4 regions of the Streptomyces sp. PL-25 genome follow, and region 1 is predicted to be linked to each of the others. Evidence: riboswitches for the same ligand, from Rfam matches in the RefSeq annotation. Region 1 holds a riboswitch; each other region holds the start of a gene.
The links. Region 1 has a riboswitch for cobalamin ahead of R4Z62_RS22525 (ribonucleoside-diphosphate reductase subunit alpha). Riboswitches for the same ligand answer to the same signal wherever they lie in the genome.
Positions count from the first base shown of each region.

Region 2: another riboswitch for cobalamin. It lies ahead of R4Z62_RS26345 (CoA-acylating methylmalonate-semialdehyde dehydrogenase); the one in region 1 lies ahead of R4Z62_RS22525 (ribonucleoside-diphosphate reductase subunit alpha).
Region 3: another riboswitch for cobalamin. It lies ahead of R4Z62_RS06920 (cobalamin biosynthesis protein); the one in region 1 lies ahead of R4Z62_RS22525 (ribonucleoside-diphosphate reductase subunit alpha).
Region 4: another riboswitch for cobalamin. It lies ahead of nrdI (class Ib ribonucleoside-diphosphate reductase assembly flavoprotein NrdI); the one in region 1 lies ahead of R4Z62_RS22525 (ribonucleoside-diphosphate reductase subunit alpha).

Region 1 covers NZ_CP136997.1:4,962,224-4,969,453, reverse strand. The annotation lists gene R4Z62_RS22545 (GntR family transcriptional regulator) at 1-281, shown strand, start outside; gene R4Z62_RS22540 (DUF3311 domain-containing protein) at 430-708, shown strand; gene mctP (monocarboxylate uptake permease MctP) at 705-2,315, shown strand; partial or broken gene R4Z62_RS22530 (GNAT family N-acetyltransferase) at 2,418-2,927, shown strand; cobalamin riboswitch at 2,990-3,126, shown strand; gene R4Z62_RS22525 (ribonucleoside-diphosphate reductase subunit alpha) at 3,250-5,622, shown strand; gene R4Z62_RS22520 (ribonucleotide-diphosphate reductase subunit beta) at 5,622-6,641, shown strand; gene R4Z62_RS22515 (hypothetical protein) at 6,554-6,817, opposite strand; gene R4Z62_RS22510 (GlxA family transcriptional regulator) at 6,911-7,230, shown strand, end outside.
Region 2 covers NZ_CP136997.1:5,891,966-5,899,195, reverse strand. The annotation lists gene R4Z62_RS26375 (CbtA family protein) at 1-27, opposite strand, end outside; gene R4Z62_RS26370 (CbtB domain-containing protein) at 49-270, opposite strand; gene R4Z62_RS26365 (enoyl-CoA hydratase) at 543-1,343, opposite strand; gene mmsB (3-hydroxyisobutyrate dehydrogenase) at 1,340-2,260, opposite strand; gene R4Z62_RS26355 (enoyl-CoA hydratase/isomerase family protein) at 2,257-3,333, opposite strand; gene R4Z62_RS26350 (acyl-CoA dehydrogenase family protein) at 3,330-4,478, opposite strand; gene R4Z62_RS26345 (CoA-acylating methylmalonate-semialdehyde dehydrogenase) at 4,485-6,008, opposite strand; cobalamin riboswitch at 6,252-6,425, opposite strand; gene R4Z62_RS26340 (DUF4430 domain-containing protein) at 6,562-7,095, opposite strand.
Region 3 covers NZ_CP136997.1:1,551,137-1,558,366, forward strand. The annotation lists gene R4Z62_RS06885 (alpha/beta hydrolase) at 1-404, opposite strand, end outside; gene R4Z62_RS06890 (class II aldolase/adducin family protein) at 584-1,372, opposite strand; gene R4Z62_RS06895 (inorganic phosphate transporter) at 1,541-2,851, shown strand; gene R4Z62_RS06900 (hypothetical protein) at 2,898-3,119, shown strand; gene R4Z62_RS06905 (helix-turn-helix domain-containing protein) at 3,365-4,222, shown strand; gene R4Z62_RS06910 (hypothetical protein) at 4,263-4,724, shown strand; gene R4Z62_RS06915 (DUF397 domain-containing protein) at 4,994-5,200, opposite strand; cobalamin riboswitch at 5,361-5,501, shown strand; gene R4Z62_RS06920 (cobalamin biosynthesis protein) at 5,602-6,576, shown strand; gene R4Z62_RS06925 (cobyric acid synthase) at 6,573-7,230, shown strand, end outside.
Region 4 covers NZ_CP136997.1:6,690,164-6,697,393, forward strand. The annotation lists gene R4Z62_RS29805 (methylmalonyl-CoA mutase family protein) at 1-403, opposite strand, end outside; gene thiI (tRNA uracil 4-sulfurtransferase ThiI) at 788-2,074, opposite strand; gene nrdF (class 1b ribonucleoside-diphosphate reductase subunit beta) at 2,093-3,115, opposite strand; gene nrdE (class 1b ribonucleoside-diphosphate reductase subunit alpha) at 3,150-5,318, opposite strand; gene nrdI (class Ib ribonucleoside-diphosphate reductase assembly flavoprotein NrdI) at 5,288-5,707, opposite strand; cobalamin riboswitch at 5,880-6,102, opposite strand; gene R4Z62_RS29830 (malate synthase) at 6,357-7,230, opposite strand, start outside.

The DNA of each region.
Region 1 (7,230 bases):
GCTTCCCCGCGCTGCGCCGCAGCCTGGTCAAGTACACCTCGCTCTACACCGCCCTCGCCGAGGTCTACGACGTCCATCTCGCCGAGGCCGAGGAGACCATCGAGACCTCGCTGGCCACCCCCCGCGAGGCCGGGCTGCTCGGCACCGATGTCGGCCTGCCCATGCTGCTGCTCTCCCGGCACTCCCAGGACCGCACCGGCCAGCCCGTGGAGTGGGTGCGCTCGGTCTACCGCGGCGACCGCTACAAGTTCGTGGCGCGCCTGAAGAGGCCGATGGACTGATCCCGCCCTGCCCCGCCGTGCCCCTGCGCCCGGTCCCCGGACGGTGTCCGCGGAACCGGTATGCGGACAAGGGGTTCCGTTCGCTTGTCACCGTGACCTAGATTGCCTGCGCATCGCACCGGTGACCAGCACAGGAACGGAGCCGCACATGTCAGATGGGCCAGGAGTGGGCAAAGGGGTGGTGACACCCCTGCGGGTGGTCATCGGCCTCTGCCTCGTCGCGCCGTTCGTGGCGATGCTGTGGGTCGGTTCGTACGCGAAGACCGACCCCACGTTCATCGGCATCCCGTTCTTCTACTGGTACCAGATGCTGTGGGTGATCATCTCCACGGTCCTCACGGTGATCGCCTACCGGCTCTGGCAGCACGACCAGCGCGGGCGCCGCACCGGTGACTCCGCGTCCGCGAAGGGCGGTGCGGCCCGGTGAAGGACGGCGTCAACGGCGTCGCGCTCGGCGTCTTCATCTTCTTCTTCCTGCTCGTCACCGTCATGGGCTTCCTGGCAGCGCGCTGGCGCCGGGCGGACAACGAGCACAGCCTGGACGAGTGGGGCCTGGGCGGCCGGTCCTTCGGCACCTGGATCACCTGGTTCCTGCTCGGCGGCGACCTGTACACCGCCTACACGTTCGTGGCGGTGCCCGCGGCGATCTACGCGACCGGGGCCGCCGGGTTCTTCGCGGTGCCGTACACGATCCTGGTCTACCCGCTGATCTTCACCTTCCTGCCCCGGCTCTGGTCGGTCTCGCACAAGCACGGGTACGTGACGACGTCCGACTTCGTGCGCGGGCGGTTCGGCTCCAAGGGCCTGTCGCTGGCGGTGGCGCTCACCGGCATCCTCGCCACCATGCCGTACATCGCGCTCCAGCTCGTCGGCATCCAGGCGGTGCTGGACGTGATGGGCGTGGGCGGCGGCGAGAACACCAACTGGTTCGTGAAGGACCTGCCGCTGCTGATCGCCTTCGGCGTGCTGGCGGCGTACACGTACTCCTCGGGGCTGCGCGCGCCCGCGCTGATCGCGTTCGTGAAGGACGCGCTCATCTACATCGTCATCGCGGTCGCGATCATCTACATCCCGATCAAGCTGGGCGGGTTCGACGACATCTTCGCGGCGGCCTCCGAGAAGTACAGCAAGGCGGGGGCGGGCGGACTGGCACCGGCCCCGGGCGGCCAGTGGACGTACGCCACCCTGGCGCTGGGCTCCGCGCTGGCGCTGTTCATGTATCCGCACTCGATCACCGCCACGCTGTCCTCGCGCAGCCGCGAGGTGATCCGCCGCAACACCACGATCCTGCCGCTGTACTCGCTGATGCTGGGCCTGCTGGCGCTGCTCGGCTTCATGGCGATCGCGGCGGGCGTGAAGGTGCAGAACGGCCAGCTGGCCATCCCGCAGCTGTTCGAGGACATGTTCCCGGACTGGTTCACGGGCATCGCCTTCGCGGCCATCGGCATCGGCGCGCTGGTGCCGGCGGCGATCATGTCGATCGCGGCCGCGAACCTGTTCACCCGCAACATCTACAAGGACTTCATCAAGCCGGACGCGACGCCCAAGGAGGAGACCCGGGTCTCCAAGCTGGTCTCGCTGCTGGTGAAGGTGGGCGCGCTGGTCTTCGTGCTGACCATGGACAAGACCGTGGCCATCAACTTCCAGCTGCTCGGCGGGATCTGGATCCTGCAGACCTTCCCGGCCCTGGTCGGCGGCCTGTTCACCCGCTGGTTCCACCGCTGGGCGCTGCTGGCCGGCTGGGCGGTCGGCATGGTCTACGGCACGGTCGCGGCCTACGGGGTCGCCTCGCCGACGCAGAAGCACTTCGGCGGCTCGGCCAAGGAGATCCCGGGCATCGGCGAGATCGGCTACATCGGCATGACGGCGTTCGTGCTGAACGTGGCCGTCGCCGTGGTCCTGACCTTCGTCCTCAAGGCCCTGAAAGCCCCCGACGGCGTCGACGAGACCCGCCCGGAAGACTACACGGCCGACGCCGGGGACGCCGGTGTCTCCGTCGAGCTGCCGCCCGCCACCGCGGGCAGCGCCCACTGAGCGGACGCCCCCTTCGAGGAGGCCGACGCCCTCGACCGGGCCGACGGGCCGCCGGGAGAATCCGGCGGCCCGTCGCCGTGTCCGTGCGGCACACTCGGGGCCATGGACCTCGTGATCAGGCCGGCGCTGCCCGGCGAGTACGCCCCCCTGGGCGAGATCACCGCCCAGGCGTACCTCCGGGACGGTCTGCTGGACTTCGGAGCCGACGACCCGTATCTGGACGTGCTGCGGGACGTCGCCGGACGGGCGGCGGCCTGCGAGGTGCTGGTGGCCGTGGCGCGGGACGAGGTGCTCGGGCGGGGTCGCCTTCGTGCCGTCCGGCGGCCCCATGGCGGACATCGCGGGTCCCGGCGAGGCCGAGATGCGCATGCTCGCGGTCGACCGCGCGGCACGCGGCCGGGGCGCGGGCGCGAGGCCCTGGTGCGGGCCTGCGCGGACCGGGCGCGGGCCACCGCGGGCTGTGTCCGCCTGGTGCTGTCCACCCAGCGCGCCATGCACAGCGCGCACCGCCTCTACGAGCGCCTGGGCTTCGTCCGCACCCCGCGGCGCGACTGGAACCCCTTGCCCCACCTGGCCGACACCAGGCTGCTCACCTACGCGTTGACCCTCTGACACCCTCCGCAGTCGACGCGACACAACATATGGGGGTGGCTTCCACACCCGGCACAAGATGTATGCTCATGCTCGCTGTCGTCGCAGGGGAATCCGGTGCGAATCCGGAACTGTCCCGCAACGGTGTACTCGTACGCACATGCCCTTGAGGCCGCATACGAGCGTCAGTCCGAGGACCTGCCAACAGTGCGCCCGGCCGTCCGGTCCGGGTGTCTGACGTCCGGGCCTCGCGGAATGGGCCGGTGGACGCGGCGCCGTGCGCGCTCGTGCTGCCGCTCCCTGCCCTCGCCGAGGCTCCGTGCCGAGCGAGGGAGAGCCACACGTGACCATCGCGCCCGCCGATCCGGTCTCAGCCGAGGGCCGCCTGGAGAACGACGGTCCCGGTGCCGCGCTGCTGCGGACCCTGACCGAGCTGACCGCCGACCTCCCCGACGCCGACCCCGGCCGGGTCGCCGCCGCCGCGCTGCGCGGCCGTTCGGCCCGCGCGGACGAGGCGGAGCTGCGGGAGCTGGCCACCGAGGCCGCGGCCGGGCTCATCTCCGAGGACCCCGCCTACTCCCGGCTCGCCGCCCGCCTGCTGACGCTCTCCATCCGGTCCGAGGCCGCCTCCCAGGGCGTCACCTCCTTCACCGAGTCCGTCGCCGTGGGCCACCGGGAGGGACTGATCGCCGACCGGACCGCCGCGTTCACCCGGCTGCACGCGGCCCGTCTGGACGCGCTGGCCGACCCGTCCGCCGACGACCGCTTCGGCTACTTCGGCCTGCGCACCGTGCACAGCCGCTACCTGCTGCGGCACCCGATCACCCGCAAGGTGATCGAGACGCCCCAGCACTTCATGCTGCGGGTGGCCGCCGGCCTCGCCGAGGACGACAGCCCCCGGGCCGTCGACGAGGTCGCCGCGCTCTACGGGCTGATGAGCCGCCTGGACTACCTCCCCTCCTCCCCCACGCTCTTCAACTCCGGCACCCGCCACCCGCAGATGTCCTCCTGCTATCTGCTCGACTCCCCCAAGGACGAGCTGGACAGCATCTACGACCGCTACCACCAGGTCGCCCGGCTCTCCAAGCACGCGGGCGGCATCGGGCTGGCCTACTCCCGCATCCGCTCGCGCGGTTCGCTGATCCGCGGCACCAACGGGCACTCCAACGGCATCGTGCCGTTCCTGAAGACCCTCGACGCCTCGGTGGCCGCGGTGAACCAGGGCGGGCGGCGCAAGGGCGCGGCGGCCGTCTACCTGGAGACCTGGCACTCCGACATCGAGGAGTTCCTGGAGCTGCGCGACAACACCGGTGAGGACGCGCGCCGCACCCACAACCTCAACCTGGCGCACTGGGTACCGGACGAGTTCATGCGCCGGGTCAACGCCGACGCGCAATGGTCGCTGTTCTCCCCGGCGGACGTGCCGGAGCTGGTGGACCTGTGGGGCGACGAGTTCGACGCGGCCTACCGCAGGGCCGAGGAGGCCGGGCTCGCGCAGAAGACGATGCCCGCCCGCGAGCTGTACGGCCGGATGATGCGCACCCTGGCGCAGACCGGCAACGGCTGGATGACCTTCAAGGACGCCGCCAACCGCACCGCCAACCAGACGGCGGAGCCCGGCCACGTCATCCACTCCTCGAACCTGTGCACGGAGATCCTGGAGGTCACCGACGACGGGGAGACGGCGGTCTGCAACCTCGGCTCGGTCAACCTCGGCGCCTTCGCCGACCCCGAGACGGGTGACCTGGACTGGGAGCGGCTGGACGAGACGGTCCGCACCGCCGTCACCTTCCTGGACCGGGTCGTCGACATCAACTTCTACCCGACCGAGCAGGCGGGCCGCTCCAACTCCCGCTGGCGGCCGGTCGGCCTGGGCGCGATGGGCCTCCAGGACGTCTTCTTCAAGCTGCGGCTGCCGTTCGAGTCCCCCGAGGCGAAGGCCCTGTCGACCCGCATCGCCGAGCGGATCATGCTGGCCGCCTACGAGGCGTCCACCGACCTCGCCGAGCGCAACACGCCCCTGCCCGCCTGGGAGAAGACCCGCGCCGCCCGGGGCGTGCTGCACCCCGACCACTACGACGTGGAGCTGACCTGGCCCGAGCGCTGGGCGGCCCTGCGCGAGCGGATCGCCGCCGTCGGCATGCGCAACTCGCTGCTGCTGGCCATCGCGCCGACCGCCACCATCGCCTCCATCGCGGGCGTCTACGAGTGCATCGAGCCGCAGGTCTCCAACCTGTTCAAGCGCGAGACGCTCTCGGGTGAGTTCCTCCAGGTCAACTCCTACCTGGTGCGCGACCTCAAGACGCTCGGCGTCTGGGACGCCCGTACCCGCGAGGCGCTGCGCGAGTCCAACGGCTCGGTGCAGGACCTCGCGTGGATCCCGGAGGACGTACGGCGGCTGTACCGCACGGCGTGGGAGATCGGGCAGCGCTCTCTGATCGACATGGCCGCGGCCCGCACCCCGTTCCTCGACCAGGCGCAGTCGCTCAACCTGTTCCTGGAGACGCCGACCATCGGCAAGCTCTCCTCGATGTACGCCTACGCCTGGAAGCAGGGTCTGAAGACCACCTACTACCTGCGCTCCCGTCCGGCGACCCGGATCGCCCGCGCCGCCCAGGCGCAGACCCGCGCCGCCGTCCCCGCCCAGCAGGTGGCCGACCCCGACGCGGTCGCCTGCTCCCTTGAGAACCCCGAGTCCTGCGAGGCCTGCCAGTGATGACCAGCACCACCCGTGACAAGAACCTGCTCGACCCGGGCTTCGAACTGACCCTGCGTCCCATGCGGTACCCGGACTTCTACGACCGCTACCGGGACGCCATCAAGAACACCTGGCACGTGGAGGAGGTCGACCTCCACTCGGACGTCGCCGACCTCGCCAAGCTCATCCCGAGCGAACAGCACCTCATCGGCCGCCTGGTGGCGTTCTTCGCCACCGGTGACTCGATCGTCGCCAACAACCTGGTGCTCACGCTCTACAAGCACATCAACTCCCCGGAGGCGCGTCTGTACCTGTCGCGCCAGCTGTTCGAGGAGGCCGTGCACGTCCAGTTCTATCTGACGCTGCTGGACACCTACCTGCCCGACCCGGAGGACCGGGCGGCGGCCTTCGCGGCGGTGGAGAACATCCCCTCCATCCGCGAGAAGGCGGAGTTCTGCTTCAAGTGGATGGACTCGGTCGAGAAGCTGGACCGGCTGGAGAGCAGGTCGGACCGCCGGCGCTTCCTGCTCAACCTGATCTGCTTCGCCGCCTGCATCGAGGGCCTGTTCTTCTACGGCGCCTTCGCATACGTCTACTGGTTCCGCAGCCGCGGTCTGCTGCACGGTCTCGCCACGGGCACCAACTGGGTGTTCCGGGACGAGACGATGCACATGTCGTTCGCGTTCGACGTGGTGGACACCGTGCGCAAGGAGGAGCCGGACCTCTTCGACGACCAGCTGGAGCAGCAGGTCACCGACATGCTGCGGGAGGCCGTCGAGGCCGAGTTGCAGTTCGCGCGCGACCTGTGCGGTGACGGCCTCCCGGGGATGAACACCGAGTCGATGCGGCAGTACCTGGAGTGCGTGGCCGACCAGCGGCTGACCCGCCTGGGCTTCGCTCCGGTCTACGGCTCCGAGAACCCCTTCTCCTTCATGGAGCTCCAGGGTGTTCAGGAGCTGACCAACTTCTTCGAGCGGCGTCCGTCCGCGTACCAGGTCGCGGTGGAGGGCACCGTCGACCTGGACGAGGACTTCTGAGCCTCCGGTTCACGTGTCGCGGACTCCTGGTCCCGGTGGGCCTGCTGTGCCTCCCTGATGCTGCGGTCGATGCGCCGGTCGCGCAGGATGCCGAGCACCGAGGGCAGCGCCATCAGGACCAGGAGTCCGAAGGTGAAGAGCATTCCGATCAGGGCTTCTGTCTGGTCTGCGTTCATGCACACCACTGTCGCGCCGGACACTCCTGACCGTGAGTGGCAGGACTGCCGTAGACCTTCAAATTCCTGCCATCGGTGCGGCACACTGGTGGCATGTTGCAGAACGTGGCCGCCGTCCTGCTGGACGGCGTGCACCCCTTCGAGCTGGGTGTGGTCTGCGAGGTCTTCGGCATCGACCGCAGCGACGACGGGCTGCCCCGGTACGACTTCGCGGTGGTCTCCGCCGAGGGGCCCTCGCTGGGCACCCATGTCGGCGGCCTGGGCATCACCACGCCGTACGGGCTGGACCGGCTCGACGAGGCCGATCTGATCGCCGTGCCCGCCGGGAACGACTTCGCCACCCGGGTCTACCCGCCCGAGCTGCTGGCCGCCCTCCGACGGGCCGTCGACCGGGGCGCGCGGGTGCTCAGCGT
Region 2 (7,230 bases), 930 kb from region 1:
GAGGTTTCGCACAGTTGCGGAGTTCATGAGTGTGCGGCGCCCCTCGCGTCAGTGGCAGGGGAAGCCGAGCAGGTGGCGGGCGTCGTGCACCCACTCGTGGACGTCCGTGCCGCTGAACACGGAGGTGGCGCCCTGCTCGGCGCCGACGAAGTAGAGCAGGATCAGCATCAGGATGCCGAAGAAGACCGCCCAGGGAGCTATCGCCTTCAGCGGCAGCTTCGCGGGCAGGACAGGTGCGTCGGCGGTCGGCTGGGCGACATGCTGCGCCATGGCAGGGGCCTCCTCTGGGAGTTCGCGTCCCATCTCGGTGGTGCGCTGGACGACGGCCACGGGTCTGACTCGCGAGCGGCTCCGGGGAGCCGTCGCACACAGTGGCGCGACCGTGCCGGTTTCCCACCGGCTTCCGTCTCGCCGTCGTCGATATCGAACAGACGGTACCGCGTGCCGCCGCCCCGGCCAAGACCGCCTCCGGGAGGTGATCCCCGAACGTGATCTCCCCTCCCAGCAGGGCGGACCGGGCGCGGCGGCATGCGGGCCGCCGCTCAGCGGTGGCGGAACTCGGGCGCTCTGCGCTCGACGAAGGCGCCCATGCCCTCCTTCTGGTCCTCGGTCGCGAACACCGCGTGGAAGAGCCGTCGTTCGAAGCGGACGCCTTCGGCGAGCGTCGTCTCGAAGGCCCGTCCGACGGCCTCCTTCGCCATCATCGCCACCGGCAGCGACATGCCCGCGACGGTCTCGGCGACGGCCAGCGCCTCGCCGAGCAGATCGTCGGCGGGCACCACCCGGGAGACCAGTCCGGCCCGCTCGGCCTCCGCCGCGTCCATGGTGCGCCCGGTCAGGCACAGCTCCATGGCCTTGGCCTTGCCCACCGCGCGGGTCAGCCGCTGGGAGCCGCCGATGCCGGGGATCACCCCGAGCTTGATCTCGGGCTGCCCGAAGACGGCGGTGTCGGCGGCGAGCAGGATGTCGCAGAGCATGGCCAGCTCGCAGCCGCCGCCCAGGGCGTAGCCCGCGACGGCGGCCACCGTCGGGGTGCGCAGCTGCCCGAGCCGGTCCCAGGCCGCGAACCAGTCGCTGAGGTACATGTCCAGATACCCCTGGGGCCGCATCTCCTTGATGTCGGCGCCCGCCGCAAACGCCTTCGCCGAGCCGGTGATGACGACGCAGCCGCACTCCGGGTCCCGGTCCAGCGCCTCGGTCGCGGCCACCACCTCGCGCATGACCGTCAGATTCAGGGCGTTGAGGGCCTCGGGCCGGTTGAGGGTGAGCAGGGCGGTACGCCCCTTGCGTTCGACGAGGATGGTCTCGTACGCGGGAAGCCCGGTGCCGTTCCGCGTGCTCATCGCTTCTCCCCTTCCCCTTCTCGTTCTTGCCGGGTGCCGCGGTCCCGGATGGTGCGGACGATGCCGGAGAAGTCCTCGGTGGCGCCGACGTGTTCGGCGTACTCCTCGTACAACCGGGCTGCCGCGAGGCCCAGTCCGGTGTCCACCCCGCTGTCGCGGGCGGCCCGCGCGGCGAGTCCGAGGTCCTTGGCCATGAGGGAGGCGGCGAAGCCCGGCCGGTAGTCGCGGTTGGCGGGGCTGCCCGGGACCGGGCCGGGGACCGGGCAGTTGACGCTGAGCGCCCAGCACTGCCCGGACGCCGTGGACGCCACGTCGTAGAGGGCCTGGTGGGACAGGCCCAGGCGCTCGCCGAGCACGAACGCCTCGCTGACGGCGATCATGGAGACGCCGAGGATCATGTTGTTGCAGATCTTGGCCGCCTGCCCGGCTCCCGCGCCGCCGCAGTGGACGGCCTTCTTGCCCATGGCCTCCAGCAGCGGCCGGGCCTCGGCGAACTCCGCCTCGCCGCCGCCCGCCATGAAGGTGAGCGTGCCGGCCTCGGCGCCGACCACCCCGCCGGAGACAGGGGCGTCCAGCGACCGCATCCCGGCGGCGGCGGCCCGCTCGTGGGCCGTACGGGCGTCGGTGACGTCGATGGTGGAGCAGTCGACGAAGAGGGTGCCGGGCCGGGCCGCCGCCAGGACGGTGCCGTACAGGCCGAGGACGTGCCGTCCGGCGGGCAGCATGGAGACGACGACGTCGGCGTCCGCGACCGCCGAGGCGGCGTCGGCGGCGGGCTCGACACCCGCGCGGACGGCGCCCTCCAGGGCCTCGGGCACCAGGTCGTGGCCCCGTACCCGATGCCCGGCCCTGACCAGGCTGGCGGCCATGGGCGCGCCCATGTGCCCGAGTCCGATGAACGCGACGGTCAGGCTCACCAGGCCACCTCCACGGTGCTGTCGGATCCGGCGAGCCCCAGTTCGCGGTCGCCGAGCGGGGCGAAGAAGCGGTCCACGTCGGCCGCGCTGACCTCGGCGAGGGTGCCGGGCGACCAGCGGGGCCTGCGGTCCTTGTCGATGACCTGGGCGCGGACGCCCTCGACCAGGTCGGGGGCGGCGAGCGCGGCGCAGGAGACGCGGTACTCCTGGTCGAGGACCGCCTCCAGCGGGCCCAGGTGCCGGGCGCGGCGCAGCGCGGCGAGGGTGACCTTCAGCGCGGTGGGCGACTTGGTGAGCAGGGTCTCGGCCGCCTCCTTCGCGGCGGGCTCGCCGCGGCCGAGGAGGCGGTCCAGGATCTCCTCCACGGTGTCGGCCGCGTAGCAGGCGTCGATCCACTCCCGCTGCCCGGCGAGTGCGCCCGGCGGCGGCGACTGCACATGCCGGGCGAGCGCGTCGTGCACGGACAGCACGGCGAGGTCGGCGGTGAAGGCGCCGAGCGCGGCGGCGGGCACATGGTGGTCGGCGAGCCCGCACAGCAGGGCGTCCCCGGCGCCGGTCTGCGCGCCGGTCAGCGCCAGATGGGTGCCCAGTTCACCGGGGGCGAGGCTCAGCAGATAGGTGCCGCCGACGTCGGGGACGAAGCCGATGCCGGTCTCGGGCATGGCGACGCGCGCGCGTTCGGTGACGACGCGGACGCTGCCGTGGGCGGAGACGCCGACGCCGCCGCCCATCACGATGCCGTCCATGACGGCGACGTACGGCTTGGGGTAGCGGGCGATCCGGGCATTGAGGCGGTACTCGTCGCGCCAGAACGCGGCCGCCGCGGTGCCGTCGCCGGTCTTGGCGTCGTCGTGGATGGCCCGGATGTCGCCGCCCGCGCACAGGCCGCGCTCGCCCGCGCCGCTGATGACGACGGTGGCCACCTCCGGGTCGTGCTCCCAGGCGGTGAGGGCCGCGTCGATGCGGCGGACCATCTCGTGGGTGAGGGCGTTGAGGGCCCGGGGCCGGTTGAGGACGATGTGGGCGGCCCGGCCGTCGGTGCGCAGGAGGACGGGGTCCTCGGTGCCGGTCACCGGAACGCCTCCGTCAGGCCGCGGGCCACGATGACGCGCATGATCTCGTTGGTTCCTTCCAGGATCTGGTGGACGCGCAGGTCACGGACGATCTTCTCGATGCCGTACTCGCTGAGGTAGCCGTAGCCGCCGTGCAGCTGGAGCGCGCGGTCGGCGACCGTGTACCCGGTGTCGGTGGCGAACCGCTTGGCCATCGCGCACAGGTACGGCGCCTGCGGGTCGCCGGCGTCCAGGGCGCGGGCGGCCTGCTGCACCAGGGCGCGGGCGGCGGCGAGTTCGGTCGCCATGTCGGCCAGCCGGAAGCGCAGCGCCTGCGCGTCGAGCAGCCGCTGCCCGAACGCCTCCCGGTCGGCGAGGTGGGCGAGGCTGCGGTCCAGGGCGCTGCGGGCGCCGCCGAGCGAGCAGGCGGCGATGCCGAGCCGGCCGCCGTTCAGGCCGTTCATGGCGATGCGGAAGCCGTCGCCCTCGCGGCCCAGCAGCCGGTCGGCGGGCAGCCGTACGCCGTCCAGGATCACCTGGCGGGTGGGCTGGGCGTTCCAGCCCATCTTGCGTTCGTTGGGGCCGAAGCCCACCCCGGCGTCGTCCTTGTCGACGACGAAGGCGGAGACGCCGTCCGCTCCGGTGCCGCCGGTGCGGGCCATCACGACGTACAGCTGGGAGGCGCCCGCGCCGGAGATGAACTGCTTGACGCCGCTGAGCACATAGGTGCCGCCGTCGCGGACGGCCCGGCTGGTGAGGGCGGCCGCGTCGGAGCCCGCGCCGGGTTCGGTCAGGCAGTAGCTGGCCAGGTCGTCCATGGCGCACAGCCGGGGCAGCCACCGCTCGCGCTGGGCCGGGTCGCCGTAGCGGTCGATCATCCAGGCGACCATGTTGTGGATGGAGAGGTATCCGGCGATGGCGGGGCAGCCGGAGGCGAGGGTCTCGAAGACGAGGACGCCGTCGGCCCGGCCGAGGCCGGAGCCGCCGGACTCCTCGCGGACGTAGACGCCGCCGAGGCCGAGCCCGGCCGCCTTGCGCAGGACGTCGACCGGGAAGTGCTTGTCGCGGTCCCAGTCCAGGGCGTGCGGTGCCAGGTGGTCCTGGGCGAAGTCGAGGGTGGTCTCCACGAGGGCCTGCTGGTCCTCGGTGAGCAGGGTGTGGGTCATGGTCGCTCAGCCCATCGTGGGAATGGTGAAGCTCGCGCCCTCGCGCAGCCCGGCGGGCCAGCGGGACGTGACGGTCTTGGTACGGGTGTAGAAGCGGACGGCGTCCGGTCCGTGCTGGTTGAGGTCGCCGAAGCCGGACCGCTTCCAGCCACCGAAGGTGTGGTAGGCGACCGGGACCGGGATGGGCACGTTGACGCCGACCATGCCGGTGTCCACCCGCCGGGTGAAGTCGCGGGCGGTGTCTCCGTCCCGGGTGAAGATCGCCACGCCGTTGCCGAAGGCGTGCTCGCTGGGCAGGCGCAACGCCTCCTCGTAGTCGGCCGCGCGGACCACGGACAGGACGGGACCGAAGATCTCCTCCTGGTGGATGCGCATGTCGGGGGTGACCCGGTCGAAGAGGGAGGCCCCGGCGAAGAAGCCGTTCTCGTGCCCGGGGAGCACGAAGTCGCGTCCGTCCACGACGAGTTCGGCGCCCTCCTCCACTCCGAGGTCGACGTAGGACCGTACGCGCTCCACCGCGTCCCGGGCGACCAGCGGGCCGAAGTCGGCCTCCGGGTCGTCGCTGCGGCCGATGCGCAGCGTGCCGATGCGCTCCTTGAGCCGGGCGACCAGGGCGTCGGCGGTCTCCTCGCCGACCGGCACGGCGACCGAGATGGCCATGCAGCGCTCGCCCGCCGAGCCGTACCCGGCACCGACCAGCGCCTCCACGGCCTGGTCGAGGTCGGCGTCCGGCATCACGATCATGTGGTTCTTGGCGCCGCCGAAGCACTGGGCGCGCTTGCCGTGGGCGGCGGCGGCGGCATAGACGTGCGCGGCGACCGGGGTGGAGCCGACGAAGCCGAGGGCGGCCACGCGGGGATCCTCCAGCAGGGTGTCGACGGCTTCCCGCGCGCCGTTGACGACATTGAGGACGCCCGGCGGCAGGCCCGCCTCCAGGAAGAGTTCGGCGAGCCGCAGCGGCACCGAGGGTGCCCGCTCGGACGGCTTGAGGACATAGGCGTTTCCGCAGGCCAGGGCGGGGGCGGCCTTCCAGAGCGGGATCATGGCGGGGAAGTTGAACGGGGTGATGCCGGCGACCACACCGAGCGGCGAGCGCAGCGAGTGCACATCGATGCCGGTGCCCGCGTTGTCGGTGAACTCGCCCTTGAGCAGGTGCGGGATCCCGGCGGCGAACTCGACGACCTCCAGGCCGCGCTGGAGGTCGCCGTGCGCGTCGGCGACGGTCTTGCCGTGCTCGGCGGAGAGCAGCCGGGCCAGGTCGTCCTTCTCCTGCTCGACGAGCTGGAGGAAGCGCAGCATGACCCGGGCGCGGCGCTGCGGGTTCCACTCGCCCCAGGCGCGCTGCGCCTCGGCGGCGACGGTGACCGCCGCCTCGGTCTCGGCCCGGTCCGCCAGCGGTACCCGGGCCTGGACCTCTCCGGTGTTGGGGTCGTACACGTCGCCCTGGGCCCCCGAGGTGCCCGGGACGTTCTCGCCGCCGATGAAGTGGGTCAGTTCCCGTACACCGGCGGGGTGGTTCGGACGGATCATGGGTGCCTGCTCTCGTCAGGTGGGGGTGATCCAGGACGGCGCGCGCGACCGGCGCACGGCCCGCTCATGGACGCGGGCGTGCGCGAGGGCGGTCGGCGCGGAACGCTGAGGACGCCGGACCGTCAGGCCGTCGGGCCGGGGCGGGTGAGGCCGGTGGCGGAATGCGGGGAACTCCCGCGGCGCAGCTCGCCGGGATCGTGGAAACGCACCGGTGCCATGCGTGTCAGCTCCATCCTCGTGGACCACACGGAACATCCCACGGCCGGTATCCTGACTCCCGGATCAGCGCGCGCCGTCCGCCTTCCCGACATCCAGCTCGTCAGTGGCGTCCTGCTCGACGGCGTACTCCCCGGTCACAGTGGCGGGACCGTGCCGGAATCACACCGGCTTCCCTGCACCGCGGGCCTACGTCCCTAGAATATAGTTGGACGTCCTAGTAAATCCAGTGCCACGGGTGGAGCCGTACCGGATTCCCGCCGAAGCGGACCCCCGCCGGGGCGCCGGACCGGCCGGAGGAGCGGCGCTCCCCCGGCCGCCGGGCGGCGGGCGGCCGTCAGAAGGCCGTCCAGGTGAACGCCACCGTGTCCCCGGCGTTCAGCTCGAACTGGCAGCCGCCCACCGGGGTGGGCGTGCCGTTGACGGAGATGTTCCAGTACGCCGAGCCGCCGCCGCTGACGTTCTTGATGCTGTCGACCGCGTAGTCGTCGAACGACGCGTACCAGGCACCGTCCCAGCCGAAGTGCCGCTTGCGGGCGGCGTCGTCGAGGGCGGCGGTGGGCGTCGGCACGGCGGAGGCGTGGGCGCTCCCGTTCGTCCCGTCGCATCTGTGCGTACCGCCCGTCGCCGTGGTGACGTCGTGGCCGCGCGTCCAGACCTTCCCGTGGAACAGCGGCCCGTCGGGGCCCTGCACGGTCAGCGTCACCCTGACCGGGGTGTTCGTGCCGTGCACGGCGTGCGTGCCCGGTACGCCGTGGGCCTGGGCGGTGGCCGGCGCGGCGGCCAGGGCCACGCCGAGGGCGACGGAGGCGATGAGCGTACGGCGCAGGGAGGTACGGGAGACGGCTGAGGTGCCGGAGGTGTGTCGCACGGCGGGAGCCTTCCTGGTGTGGGCGGCCCGCAGCCCCGTCGCCGAGCGGACGGAGCGGACACCGCCGCCGCCTCGGGCGAGACTCTCGGCTTCGCGCTGCAGACCATGACAGGGGAAGCGGTTCACGGCGCGCCC
Region 3 (7,230 bases), 3.4 Mb from region 1:
TCGGCGTACTTCAGGCCGAGGGCCGTGCCGGGGTTGCCGACGTGGAGGTTGGGGGTGAGCCAGACCCGGTCGCGGGGGTGCAGCGAGCCGTGGGTGACGCGTTCGAGGCGGCGTACGACGGTGTCGGGCAGGTGCGGCGCGTCCCGCAGGACGGGACCGACGACCGCGTGCGAGCCGTTGCCGGCCAGGCCGTAGGTGCCGGGGCGCTGCGAGGCCAGGTCCCGGGTGAGGGTGATCTGACCGGCGGCCGTGCTGTGCACCGTGAGCCGGGGCTCGGTGGGCAGGGGCCGGCCCGGGGGCGACTTGAGCGCGGCGTCGCTGGCGAGCCGGCCGGCGGCGACGCTCGCCGCGCCGGCCGCCAGGGCCGCGGTGACGGCCGCGGCCGCCGCTTTGACTGTGCGCACGGGTCCAGTGTCCGGGCGTACCGGGTCACCGGCCAGCGGAAGGTGCGGTCGGGGTGACATGTCCTCGCGAGTTCCAGGAACGGCGGAATTCACCCCTGCGAGCCTTCACCGGCCGGTGTCCGCCCGCTCCGGCGAGCCGTCACCGGCCCGTGTCCGCCCACCCCGGCGAGCCGTCACCGTCACCGGACCGTGCCGCGCGCCCCGCCGCGTTGCCCGTACCCGCGCAGCCGGTCCGACGCCTGGGCCAGTTGCTCCGGTGAGAGCAGGGACGGGGTCAGGCCCGGCACCGAGGAGGCGGTCAGCCACAGGCGGCACATCCACTCCAGCTGGGCGGTGCGGTCGTACGCCTGGTCGAGGGTGGCGCCGTGGGTGAGGGTGCCGTGGTTGCGCAGCAGGCAGCCGGAGCGGCCGTCGAGCGCGGCCAGCACGTGCGCGGCCAGTTCCTCGGTGCCGTAGGCCGCGTACGGGGCGACGCGCACCGGGCCGCCGAGCGCGCCCGCCATGTAGTGGATCAGCGGCAGCTCGGACACCAGCGTCGAGACGGCCGTGGCGTGCACGGCGTGGGTGTGCACGACGGCGCGCGCGTCCGTGGTGCGGTAGACGGCCAGGTGCATGGGGAGTTCGCTGGTCGGGACCAGGGTGCCCAGCACCTGTCGGCCGTCGAGTGCGACGCCCGTCACATCGTCCGGGGTGAGCCGGTCGTAGGGGACGCCCGACGGGGTGACGAGGACGGTGTCCCCCACCCGTACCGACACATTGCCCGAGGTCCCGACAACCAGGCCGTCGACGACGGTGCGGCGGGCCGTGTCCACCAGGTCCCGCCAGGCGCGGGCCAACTCGTCCTCGTCCGGCGGCGCCTCCCCCGTCGCCCGGGTCTCGTGTGTCTCCCGTGCCCCCTGGTGCTCCTGAGTCCCGCGCGTGCCGCTCGCGCGTCCCGTGTGCCCGATCTCCCGCCGTCGTTCAGCCATGCGGCGATCCTGCCAGCCCGGCGGGGGTCCGGACCGGAAGCGGATCTCCCGGAAGTGGGAGACAAGCCACAGGTTCGGACACCACCGCGACCGTCCCAGTTCACCTTCCGTTCACCCGGGTTACCTACGTTCGACGAGCCAATGACGCTCGAACGATTGCCTGGGTAAATGGAAAGCTTCTCGCTGATCCTCGCGATTGTGGTGGTAACCGCACTCGCGTTTGATTTCACGAACGGTTTCCACGACACCGCCAACGCGATGGCCACCACCATCTCCACCGGCGCACTCAAGCCCAAGGTCGCGGTGGCCATGTCCGCCGCGCTGAACCTGGTGGGCGCGTTCCTCTCCGTGGAGGTCGCCAACACGATCTCCAAGGGTCTCGTCGACGAGACCGGCATCCGTCCCGAGGTCATCTTCGCCGCCCTGGTCGGCGCGATCCTCTGGAATCTGCTGACCTGGCTGGTCGGGCTCCCGTCCAGTTCCTCGCACGCCCTGCTGGGCGGTCTGATCGGCGCCACCATCGCCTCGGCCGGCGTCGGTGCCGTGCACGGCGACGTCCTGGTCACCAAGGTCATGATCCCGGCGGTCGCCGCGCCGGTCGTCGCGGGCGTCGCCGCGGTGGTCGCGACCCGGCTGTCGTACAGGATCGGCGCGAAGACGGACGGCAGGGCCGCCGAGAAGGGCCACCGGGTCGGGCAGATCGCCTCCGCGGGCCTGGTCTCGCTGGCGCACGGCACCAACGACGCGCAGAAGACGATGGGCATCATCACCCTCGCCCTGATCGCCGGCGGTGCCGTCTCCCCCGGCGCCAACCCTCCCACCTGGGTGATCCTCTCCGCGGGTCTGGCCATCGCGCTCGGCACCTACATCGGCGGCTGGCGCATCATCCGCACCATGGGCACGGGCCTGACCGACCTCCGGCCGCAGCAGGGCTTCGCCGCCCAGACCAGCTCGGCCGCGGCCATCCTGGCCTCCTCCCACCTGGGCTTCTCGCTCTCCACCACGCATGTCGTCTCCGGCTCGGTGATGGGTGCGGGCCTGGGCCGCAAGGGCGGCGTGGTCCGCTGGTCCACCGCGGGCCGCATGGCCGTCGCCTGGGTGCTGACGCTGCCGGCCGCCGCGGTGGTCGGCGCGGGCGCCGAGGTCGTCACCGGCCTGGGTGACTGGGGCACCGCGCTGGTCGCCGTGTTCCTGGTGGCCGCGAGCTTCGCGATCTGGAAGATCTCCCGCCGCCAGGTCGTCGACCACACCAACGTCAACGCGACCGAGCCCGCCGCCGGGGAACCGGCCGGCGTGGTGACCCAGGCGATCGCCGCGGTGGCCCCGCCCCCGGCCGCGGCACCGGCGGCGCCCCTGGCGGGCGCGGCGGCGGCCGACGGCCTCATGGCCACCATCCCCGCCCCGGCGCCCGTCCCCGTCCTCGACCCGAGCCCGGTCGCGGCCCCGGCGGCGGCCACCCCGCCCGCCGCCGCCGTCTGACCGCGCGCCCCACCCGGCTCCCGAGAATCAAGAAAGCAGCTCCGACATGAAGATCGACTGGGCGGCCCTCGGTTCCGTCTTCGGCGTCAGCCTCGTGGCCACCGTCGGCCTGGTGGTCCTGTTCACCCTCGGCATCGCGGGCCTGTCCCGCCGCGAGGCCGCGTCGACCCGCGGCGAGTCGGCCCTCGCCGCCACCGCCGGTGCCTATGCGTGCTTCGCGCTGTGTGCGGCGGCTGTCGCCTACGGAATTTCCCTGATTCTGGGCTGACCACAGGAAGCCCTGCGGCCACTCAGCCCCCGGCCGCACCGACCGCATCAACCCCCGTGAGTCGTTCTATGACGCTTACGGGGGTTTTTGCTGTCTTCGACCACTCTTCACGACCTCAGCGAAACGACACATGTCATACTGACAGAGGCTGGTCGCCGTGGTCTAAGTCACCTACTCTAGTGGGTAGTTAACTGTTCGATGGTGGCAGCCCGACAAGTCAACGCCGACATGTGGCAGGGAGCACCATGCCAAGAGACATCGATCCGAGCCTCAACCGACGCAGGCTGCGAATCGAACTGCGCAAGGCACGCGAGAACGCCGGGTTGACCCAGCGGGACACCGCGAAGGCCCTCGAATGGTCGCTCTCCAAACTGATCAGGATCGAGGCCGGGACGGTCAGTCTCGGGGTCACGGACCTGCGGGCCCTGCTCCAGTTGTACGAGGTCACGGACGCCGGTCTGGTCGCGGAGCTGGAGGACGCGGCACGCGGCTCGAAAGGACAGTCATGGTGGGCGCAGTACAGCGACGTGGTGTCGCCCCAGTACGCCTTGTACCTGGGGTACGAGGGGTCGGCGGACACGATCCGCATGTACAACCCGACCATCCTGCCGGGGCTCGTGCAGACGGAGGACTACGCCACGGCGCTGCTGGCCCCCATGGCCCCCGAGTCACGGGTCCGGCAGCAGGTGGACCTGCGGCTCACCCGTCAGGAGCGGTTCTTCGACACGGGCGACGGTCCCGAGATGAACATCATCCTGGACGAGGCGGCCGTCCGGCGTCAGATCGGCGGTCCCTCGGTGATGCGCCGGCAGCTCGACCACCTGGCGACCCTGGCGGAGCACCCGCGCACCACGCTCCGGGTGCTGCCCTTCTCGGCGGGAGCGCACTTCAGCGTCACCACCGCGTTCATCCTGCTCACGTTCAAGGACGACGACGACCTCACCTTCATCGAAGGTCCGGGAGGCGGTCTGTCGAGCCGGGGCGACCTGGGGCTGGAGGTCCGCTACCAGGAGTGCTTCGAGGAGATCGGTCCAAGGGCGTACGAGGGCGACCGGATGAGTGAGCTGCTGGCGTCGGTCAGGGAGAGTCTGGACAACAGCTGAACCGGGCGGGGACGACCCGGGCGGGAACGGGGGAGGCCCCATGGCGGTCTTCGGAATACGGGCGTGGTGGCAGCGCCTGCGCGCAGGTACGGAGCCGGAGGGCGCCGTGGCTCTCGACGACAACTCGCTCAAGAAGGAGGCCATGCAGAGTCCGGACCTGACCGACGCTCTGATCCGGCTGGAGAGCGCGCGGGTCGCCGGTGAGATCCGGCTGATGTCGGTGCGGCTGCTGCTGGGCACCGCCTGTGGCAGCGTCCTGCTGCTGAGTGTCGCCCTGGCCGCCCGGGTCGCGCCCAGCCTGCCCTTCGGCGCCGCCACTCCGCTCACCACGACGATCGCGGGGGCCGGCGGAGCGGCGGTCGTCGCGGCGGCGGGCGCGGGACTGGGCAGAGCGATGGGGCGGCGCTCCGGCGGCACCGGCCGGCGGGAGATCAGCGAGGGGGTTCGCTCCGGGGCTGAACCGCCGCAAGGGCACGGCTCAGCACCCGGAGCCGGTCCGTGAGCGGCGTCATCCCCCACCACAGGCCCGCGGCGACGGCGACCAGCACGGTCACCACCAGCCAGACCACCCCCCTGGCGACACCCCCCGGAACGAGGAGGGCCGCCAATGCCCCCGCCCCCACCGCGACGACGCCCGTCGCCGAGGAGAAGAGGATCAACGAGGCCACCGCCGAGGCGTGGCCCCCCGCCGAGCCCGGGGCCCTCACTCCTGCCGGGGCCGTTCGTCCGGCTCGTTCTCGCATGTGCGTCCCTCCCGTCCCCCCGGACGGATCATGAGCCGTCCGCTTCCGGGTCCACAAGCTCCTCCAGAAAACCACACCAGGCCGTCCGCCCGAAGGCGAGCCGTCCGCTCCCCGGGCACTTCGAGTCGCGCACGAGCGTGCGGCCTCGTTCGGCGGCCACCTCCACGCATTCCTGTCCGTCGCCCGAGTAGCTGCTCCTGACCCAAGCGCGCCCCGTCGGCTCCCTGCCTGCCAACGCCCACCTCCTTCAGCCCCCATGGGTGTTCATGACAGGAGTCTTCCCGGCTTCCATGCCGGGAAAGAGGCCAAAAGGAGCCGTTTCAAGTCCGCGGGCCCAGGCCGGGGATATGAGCCTCGGCACACCACCCCGCCGCAGGTCAACGGCAAGTTGACGGCTGTTCCGGGGCCGTGGTGGACTTCCGGGGCCATGTACGGCGGCAGAAGAGGAAGCCGGTGCGAATCCGGCGCGGTCCCGCCACTGTCACCGGGGAGGAACATCCCCGGGAGCCAGGAACTCTCGCCGCCGGTCACGTCGAACCAGGGCGCGGACACCCTGAGTGAGGACCATCGCCATGCGCGGCTGCCGACCGAGGTTCATCAGCGATTCCCTGACCGACCCCGCGGCCGGCTGACCCGATGGGTGCCGATCGCGTCTTCGCGTACGGCGCCGCCGCCGGCCTCCTCGGTGACCTGTTCCTCGGCGACCCGCGCCGCGGGCATCCGGTCGCCGTGTTCGGGCGGGCCGCGGGCGCCGTCGAACGTGTGCTGTGGCACGACCACCGTGGCTGGGGCGCGCTGCACACCGCCGTGTGCGCCGGTGGCGCCGTCGCGCTGGGGGCCGCCGCCGCCCGCGCCGCCCGCGCCCCCCGCTTCCCGTACACCGCCTCCGTCCTGCTGACCGGCGCCGCCACCTGGGCCGTGGTCGGCGGCACCTCGCTGGCCCGCGAGGCCCGCGCCGTCGGACGGGCCCTGGAGTCCGGCGACATCGAGGCCGCACGGGCGCGGCTGCCGCATCTGTGCGGACGCGACCCGCAGGCGCTGGACGCCGCCCAGATCGCCCGCGCGGTCGTCGAGTCGGTCGCCGAGAACACCTCCGACGCCGTGGTCGGCGCCCTCGTCTGGGGTGCCGTCGCGGGCGTGCCCGGCCTTCTCGGCTTCCGTGCCGTCAACACCCTGGACGCCATGGTCGGCCACAAGTCGCCCCGCCACCGGCGCTTCGGCTGGGCCTCCGCCCGCCTCGACGACCTGGCCGGCTGGCCGGGCGCCCGGCTGACCGCCGTCCTGGCCACCGCCGCGGGCGGCGATCCGCGCGGCGCCGTACGGGCCTGGCGCGCGGACGCCGGACGGCACCCGAGCCCCAACGCCGGGCCGGTGGAAGCCTCGTTCGCGGGCGCGCTCGGCGTCCGCCTCGGCGGCACGCTGTCGTACGCCGGGCGCGTGGAGCACCGGCCGGTGCTGAACGGCGCGGCGGGGCGCGCGGTGCAGGCCGGTGACATCGACCGGGCCGTACGGCTCTCACGGCGCGTGAGCTGGCTCGCGCTCGGCACGTGTGCCGCCGTGAAGCTCCTGTGCGGCCGTCGCGACCGTCGGACGAAGGGACGTACGTCATGAGCGGTGGCCGGGGCGGCGGGCTGCTCGTCGCCGGGACCACCTCCGACGCCGGCAAGAGCGTCGTCACCGCCGGGATCTGCCGGTGGCTGGTGCGCCAGGGTGTCAAGGTCGCGCCGTTCAAGGCGCAGAACATGTCCCTCAACTCGTTCGTCACCCGCGAGGGCGCCGAGATCGGCCGGGCACAGGCCATGCAGGCGCAGGCGTGCCGGATCGAGCCGACCGCGCTGATGAACCCGGTGCTGCTCAAGCCGGGCGGCGAGCAGAGCAGCCAAGTGGTGCTGCTGGGCAGGCCGGTGGGCGAGCTGAGCGCGCGCGGCTACCACGGCGGGCGCCAGCAGCGGCTGCTGGGCACGGTGCTGGACTGCCTGGCCGAACTGCGCGGCTCCTACGACGCGGTGATCTGCGAGGGCGCGGGCAGCCCGGCCGAGATCAATCTGCGCCGCACCGACATCGTCAACATGGGCATCGCGCGCGGCGCGCGGCTGCCGGTGGTCGTCGTCGGCGACATCGACCGCGGCGGCGTCTTCGCCTCCTTCTTCGGCACCGTGGCCCTGCTCTCCCCCGAGGACCAGGAGCTGGTCGCCGGCTTCCTCGTCAACAAGTTCCGCGGCGACGTCTCACTGCTCGAACCCGGCATCGGCATGCTGCACGGGC
Region 4 (7,230 bases), 1.7 Mb from region 1:
GGACGGTGCCGAGCGCGGAAACGGGGATGCCGCCTTCGCCGACGGCCAGCCACAGCGAGGTGACGCCGTTCTCCAGGTCGTTCAGGACGGGCGCCGCCTCGGCCACCGTGTGCCGCTGGCGCACGTCCCAGCCGCCGACCGTGCTCCCCTCGGCCTTCCCGCCGCGCACGAACGGCGGGAAGCCGGGCAGGCCGGGGTCGGGCGCGTGGTCGCGCGCGGTGTACAGGGGACGGGCGCGCAACCCGTCCTCCAGCGCGGTGGACAGAGCGCCCTCCGCCTCGTCGTCCGGTACTTCCCGGCCCGACTTGCGCAGCACACCCGCCACCAGGTGGCGCCACTGCTCATGCGTCGCGTCAGGGAAGTCGGCCGCCAGGGAGAGCCCGTCGTCAGGCAGGACCGTCATGGTCGGATGCTAGGGCAGTCCGGTGGAGCGCAGGCAGAGGCCGAGGTTGTGACCTTGTTCTCTCCCGGAGTGTGGCGTAGGCCGCTCGGGTGAAAGCGACGGCGCGCTGCCGCCCGCGTGGGGCGGGTGGCCGTACGGGTCCTTCCGCGCCCGAGCCCGGAAACGGGGCCGCGGGCGGGGCGGGGCGAGGCGGGGGCGGGTCGCGCGGGCGGAGGCGGCGCGCTGCCGGGGGCCGGGCCGTGCCGGGAGGACCGCTTGGCGCCCCCGCGGCGGTGCTTCCGGCGCGGCCGGCCGGTGGCCCCGCCCGGTCGTCGAGGCCGCGTCCGGTGCCGGCGAGCGGCTCGCCGGCACGGTGTGCCCCCTTCAGCGGTGACGGGTACGGCCTCACGGTGGTGAGGCCGGTGCGGGGGCCGGGCAGGTGGGCGCCGGGGTCTCGGGGAGGGGGCCGGTGTCCGCGCCGGGCAGCATCACCCGGGCGCTCGCCAGCAGTGCCGCCGTCACCTCGTCGAGGTCGAGGCGGCGTTCCACGGCGCGCAGCCGGGGCAGGCCCGCCCGGGTGCTGGCGCGCGGCGGGGCGAGGAGCTGGCAGCAGTCCTCGTCGGGCAGCACCGAGATCTCCGCGGTGCCGACGCGCACGGCCTCGTCGATGATCTCCTGCTTCTCCCAGCCGATCAGCGGACGCAGCACCGGCAGCGCCGCCGCCTCGTCCACCGCCGCGAGGTTGGCCAGCGTCTGGCTGGCCACCTGCCCCAGGCTGTCGCCGGTCACCAGCGCCTCGGCGCCGGTACGGGCGGCGAGTGCCGAGGCGGTGCGGATCATCAGGCGGCGCTGGGCGACGACCTGGAGCCGCCCGGCGCCCGCCACGGCGAGCTGCTTCTGCGCCTTGCCCAGCGCGATGACGTGCAGCCGTCCGGGCGGCTGGTACCGGTTCAGCTCCCGGGCCAGGGCGTATGCCTTGTACACCGACGCCGGGTTCGTGTACGGGGCGCCGCTGAAGTGCACGAAGTCGCAGTGCAGCCCGCGCCGCATGGCCCGGTGCGCGGCCACCGGAGAGTCGTAGCCCCCGGACAGCAGCGCGAGGGCCCGCCCGCTGGAGCCGACCGGCAGCCCGGTCAGCCCCCGGTGCCGCCGCCAGGACAGGTACGTCTCCTTGCGGTCGATCTCCACGGACAGCGTCACCTCGGGCCGGGTGAGGTCGACGCGCAGCCCGGGGACAGCGCGCAGGACCTCCGCCCCCAGATGCCCCGCCACCTGCGACGACGTCAGCGGGAACTGCTTGTCCCGGCGCCGGGCCCGGACCGCGAAGCCGAGTCCGGGCCGCTCGGCACCGGCCGCGCTCAGCTCGGCGACGGCCGTCCGGGTGATCTCCTCCAGGGTGCTGGGCACCCGCAGGGCCGGTTCGACGGAGTTGAAGCCGATCACCCGGCGCGCCCGCTCCACCAGCGCGTCCTGCGGGACCTGCCCGCCGACCACGGTGACGTTCTGCGCGGTCTTGATCCAGGTCGAGCCGCCGATCCCGCGCAGCGCGATCCGCAGGTTGTCGTGCAGCCGCTCGGTGAACCGGTGCCGGTTGCGGCCCTTGAGGAAGATCTCGCCGTGCTTGAGCAGGACGCAGGCGCCGTGCGGCGCGGTACCCGCCCGGGGAGCGGGCACCTGGGGGTTGCCGGACATGGCGGACATGTGAGCCTCTCAGAAGTCCCAGTCGTCGTCGGAGGTGTTCTCCGCCTTGCCCATGACGTACGAGGAGCCGGAACCGGAGAAGAAGTCGTGGTTCTCGTCCGCGCCGGGCGAGAGCGCCGCCAGGATCTCCGGGTTGACCTCGGTCTCGTCCGCGCCGAAGCGGGCCGGGTAACCGAGGTTCATCAGCGCCTTGTTCGCGTTGTAGCGGACGAAGACGGCCACGTCGTCCATCAGGCCCAGCGGCTCGTACAGCTCGCCCGAGTAGCACAGCTCCAGCTCGTACAGCTCCTCCAGCAGCGCATGGGTGAAGGCGCGCATCTCCTCCTGGCCCGCCGCCGTCAGCCGCTCAAGGCCGCGCTGGAACTTGTAGCCGGAGTAGTAGCCGTGCACCGCCTTGTCGCGCAGGATCAGCCGGATCATGTCGGCGGTGTTGGTGAGCAGCGCGTGCGTGGAGAAGTGCAGCGGCAGATAGAAGCCCGCGTACAGCAGCAGCGACGACAGCAGCGTGGAGGCGACCTTCCGCTTGAGCGGGTCGTCACCGTAGTAGTGCGCGAGCACCGTCTTGCAGCGCTGCTGGAGGACGTCGTTGGCCACCGCCCAGCGGTAGGCGTCGTCGATCTCCGGGGTGCTGGAGAGGGTGGAGAACACCGAGGAGTAGCTGCGGGCGTGCACGGCCTGCATGAAGGCGATGTTGGTGTAGACGGCCTGCTCGTGCTCGGTGCGCGCGTCCTGGATCTGCACGATCTCACCGACCGTGGCCTGCACGGTGTCGAGCATGGTCAGACCGGTGAACACCCGCATGGTCAGGGTGCGTTCGTCCGCGGTGAGCCGCTGCTGCCAGGCGCCCACGTCGTTGGAGAGCGGCACCTTCTCGGGCAGCCAGAAGTTGGCGGTGAGCCGGTTCCACACCTCCAGGTCCTTCTCGTCGGTGACGCGGTTCCAGTTGACCGGGCGCAGCCGGGCGGCCGGGTCCTGGCGGAAGGCCGGCGGGGTGACCGAGATCTCGGTCAGCGGGGCGGGGGTGGTGGTCATCGGGGTGCTTTCGTGAACGGGGCGTGCGAGGGGGTCACAGGGTGCAGGACAGGCAGTTCTCGATCTCGGTGCCCTCCAGGGCCTCCTGGCGCAGCCGGATGTAGTAGAGCGTCTTGATGCCCTGGCGCCAGGCGAGGATCTGCGCCTTGTTGAGGTCGCGGGTGGTGGCCGTGTCCCGGAAGAACAAGGTGCAGCTGAGCCCCTGGTCGACATGGCGGGTGGCCGCCGCGTAGGTGGCGATGATCTTCTCGTAGCCGATCTCGTACGCGTCCTGGAAGTACTCCAGGTTGTCGTTGTCCATGTGCGGCGCCGGGTAGTAGACGCGGCCGAGCTTGCCCTCCTTGCGGATCTCCACCTTGGAGGCGATCGGGTGGATGGAGGCGGTCGAGTCGTTGATGTAGCTGATGGACCCGGTCGGCGGGACGGCCTGGAGGTACTGGTTGTAGATGCCGTGCTCCCGCACCGAGCGCTTCAGCTCGCGCCAGTCGTCCTGGGTGGGCAGCGCGATCCCCGCGTCGGCGAACAGCTCCCGCACCCGCGCGGTGGCCGGCTCCCAGGCCCGCTCGGTGTACTTGTCGAAGTACGAGCCGTCGGCGTACGCGGACTTCTCGAACCCGTCGAAGGCGGTGCCGCGTTCGATCGCGATCCGGTTCGAGGCGCGCAGCGCGTGGTAGGCGATCGTGTAGAAGTACAGGTCGGTGAAGTCGATGCCCTCCTCGCTGCCGTAGTGGATGCGCTGCGAGGCGAGGTAGCCGTGCAGGTTCATCTGGCCCAGGCCGATGGAGTGCGACAGGTCGTTGCCGTGCGCCACGGACGGCACCGCGTCGATGTGCGACTGGTCGGAGACGGACGTCAGGCCGCGCACCGCGGTCTCCACGCTCGCGCCGAGGTCGGGGGAGGCCATGGCGGCGGCGATGTTCAGCGAGCCCAGGTTGCAGGAGATGTCCCGGCCGACGGTCTCGTAGCCGAGCGAGGCGTCGTACGTGCTCGGCGTGTTCACCTGGAGGATCTCCGAGCACAGGTTGGACATGTTGATCCAGCCCGGGATCGGGTTGGCCCGGTTCACGGTGTCCTCGAACAGCAGGTACGGGTAGCCCGACTCGAACTGCAGCTCCGCGATCGTCTTGAAGAACTCGCGGGCGCTGAGCGTGGTCTTGCGGATGCGCGGGTTGGCGACCAGGTCGTCGTAGTGCTCGCTGACGGAGAGATCGGCCAGCGGCCTGCCGTACTCGCGCTCCACGTCGTAGGGCGAGAACAGGTGCATGTCCTCGTTGCGCTTGGCCAGTTCGAAGGTGATGTCCGGGACGACCACGCCCAGCGACAGCGTCTTGATGCGGATCTTCTCGTCCGCGTTCTCCCGCTTGGTGTCCAGGAACCGCATGATGTCCGGGTGGTGGGCGTGCAGGTAGACCGCGCCCGCGCCCTGGCGCGCGCCGAGCTGGTTGGCGTAGGAGAAGGAGTCCTCCAGCAGCTTCATCACCGGGACCACCCCGGAGGACTGGTTCTCGATCTTCTTGATCGGGGCGCCCTGTTCGCGCAGGTTGGTCAGCAGCAGCGCCACCCCGCCGCCGCGCTTGGACAGCTGGAGCGCCGAGTTGACGCCCCGGCCGATGGACTCCAGGTTGTCCTCGACGCGCAGCAGGAAGCAGGAGACCAGCTCGCCGCGCTGCGCCTTGCCCGCGTTGAGGAAGGTCGGTGTGGCCGGCTGGAAGCGGCCGGTCATCATCTCGTCCACCAGCCGGGACGCCAGCGCCTCGTCCCCGGCGCCGAGGAAGAGCGCGGTCGCGGCCACCCGGTCCTCGTAGCGCTCCAGGTAGCGGGAGCCGTCGAAGGTCTTGAGCGTGTACGACGTGTAGTACTTGAACGCGCCGAGGAAGGTGCGGAAGCGGTGCTCGTGGGCATACGCCCGCCGGTACAGGCCCTTGACGAACTCCCAGTCGTAGCGCCGGATCGGGGCTTCCTCGTAGTAGTCGTTCTCGATCAGGTGGTCGATCTTCTCCTTGAGGGTGGGGAAGACCACCGTGTTCGGGTTGACGTGCTGGAGGAAGTACTGGCGTACGGCCTCGCGGTCCTTGTCGAACTGGATGCGGCCGTCGCAGTCGTACATGTTCAGCAGGGCGTTGAGCGCGTGGTAGTCCTTGCGCGTACCGACCGACTCGCGCTGGGCGGTGATCACGCCGCCGCCGATGAGTGTCGTGTCCAAAACGTCCTCAGTCCTTCCCTCACGGCACGGACGTCGCGCTCCGTGCCCAGCAGTTCGAATCGGTACAGCTCCGGAACCCCGCACTTCGCCGCGATCACCCGTCCGGCCAGGCAGTAGTCCACGCCGAAGTTGGTGTTGCCGGACGCGATGACCCCGCGCAGCAGCGCGCGGTTGGCCTCGACGTTCAGAAAGCGGATCACCTGCCTGGGGACCGCCCCGGCGCGTTCGCCGCCGCCGTAGGTCGGCGTGATCAGCACATACGGCCCGGCCACCCGTGGCAGCCCGGCGCGGTGCGGATGCAGGGGGATGCGCGTGGCGGGCAGACCCAGCTTCTCCACGAAGCGCTTGGTGTTCTCCGAGACGCTGGAGAAATACACGAGGCCGCTCATCGACCGCCGCTCCTCTCGCTCGTTCCCGTCCCTGTCCGAGGACCGGGGGAGGAGGAGCGTCGCGGCGCGTACGGCGGGGCCGGGCGGCGGCGGAAGAAGGGCACGCCGGACCCGGGTCCGTGCTGCTGCCACGCGGCCCTCCCTCGGGGCCTCGGAGCACGCACGCCGCTCGTCGGCGTACGCACCGGTGGCAGGTCTTCGGACTCGCGGGCGTGTCTCGTGTCGTACGAGACGTCTACTGGCCGTCGCTTCCCAGGCCCGGTCCACCGGGTCCAGTGCGTATGACGGCGGTCGTTCCCGCTCACCGCTGCGGGGCAGTCCCGGATTCCCACCGGGTTCCCTCTTGCCTCGCCGGGCACCGGAGTGCCTGGCGAACCACCAGCACGGCCAACACTACATCTAGAACGCTGCCGTGGTGCACAGCCCCAGATGTTGTGTCTTCGGGAAAACTTAGGTATACCTAAGCCCTGTCGCGGCGGCGGTGGCGCACGGCGCGCGGACCCGGACACGGCACGGGCGGGAAGCGCCGTACCCGCGCTTCCCGCCCGTCTCCCGGGCACCGCCGCGGCCCTCACCGCGCCGGTGCCGCGCGCACCCCTCGGTACGCGCCGCGTCCGGACCCCTCAGTCCGGCCGCAGGCTCATCCCCGCTATCCCCGCTCGCACCCCCCGGCTCCCGTCCGGCGCACCAGATGGCGCGCGTACGCGTCCGGGGTGAAGAACAGCGGCAGCTCACCGGCGAGCGCGGTGCGCTCGAACAGCGCGCGCACCTCCTCCAGCGGCGCCCACGGGTAGGCGGCGCCCAGCGCGGCCAGCTCGTCGTCGAGCACCCGGCCCACCGTCTCCCGGTCGACCACCCGGTGCCGCAGCCACTGCCAGATCTGCGTCCGGGCGACCTCGGCGGTGGCCGTGTCCTCCAGCACCCCGTCCACGACGACCGTGCCCCGGCCGCCGAGCCAGGCGGCGAAGCAGCGCAGCGCGACGGCGACGCCCGTGCGCACCCCCTCCGGGGTCGGCGGGGCGCTGATCCGCCGCACCGACAGCAGCTCGGCGGCGCCCGCCTCGACGTCCTCGCGGGTGCGGTCGAGCTGGTGCGGCCGCTCGCCGAGGACCCCGTCGAACGCCTCCCGGCAGACCGGGACCAGCTCGGGACGGGCCACCTGGGACCCGTCGAAGCCGTCCTCCGCCTCCCGCTCCTTGTCCAGCCGGACCGCGGCGACGGCCGCCTCGCGCGCCGCCGCGTCCGCGCCCGGCACCTGGGCCGCCCGGCCGCCGACGGCATGCGCGCCGCGCCGGTGGCAGGTGCGCACCAGCAGCTCGGTGTACGCCCGCAGGAACGGCGCCGTCATCGGCACCCCCGCCCGGTCCGGCAGCAGGAAGTCGGTGCGGTGGCCGAAGGTGCGCACGAGGCTGAAGAGGTAGTCCCGGCGGCCCGCGGTCAGGCCGGCGCCGTGCTCGCGCAGCTCGTAGAGGATCTCCTCCATCTCGAAGGCGGCGGTGACCGTCTCGATCAGCACGGTGGCC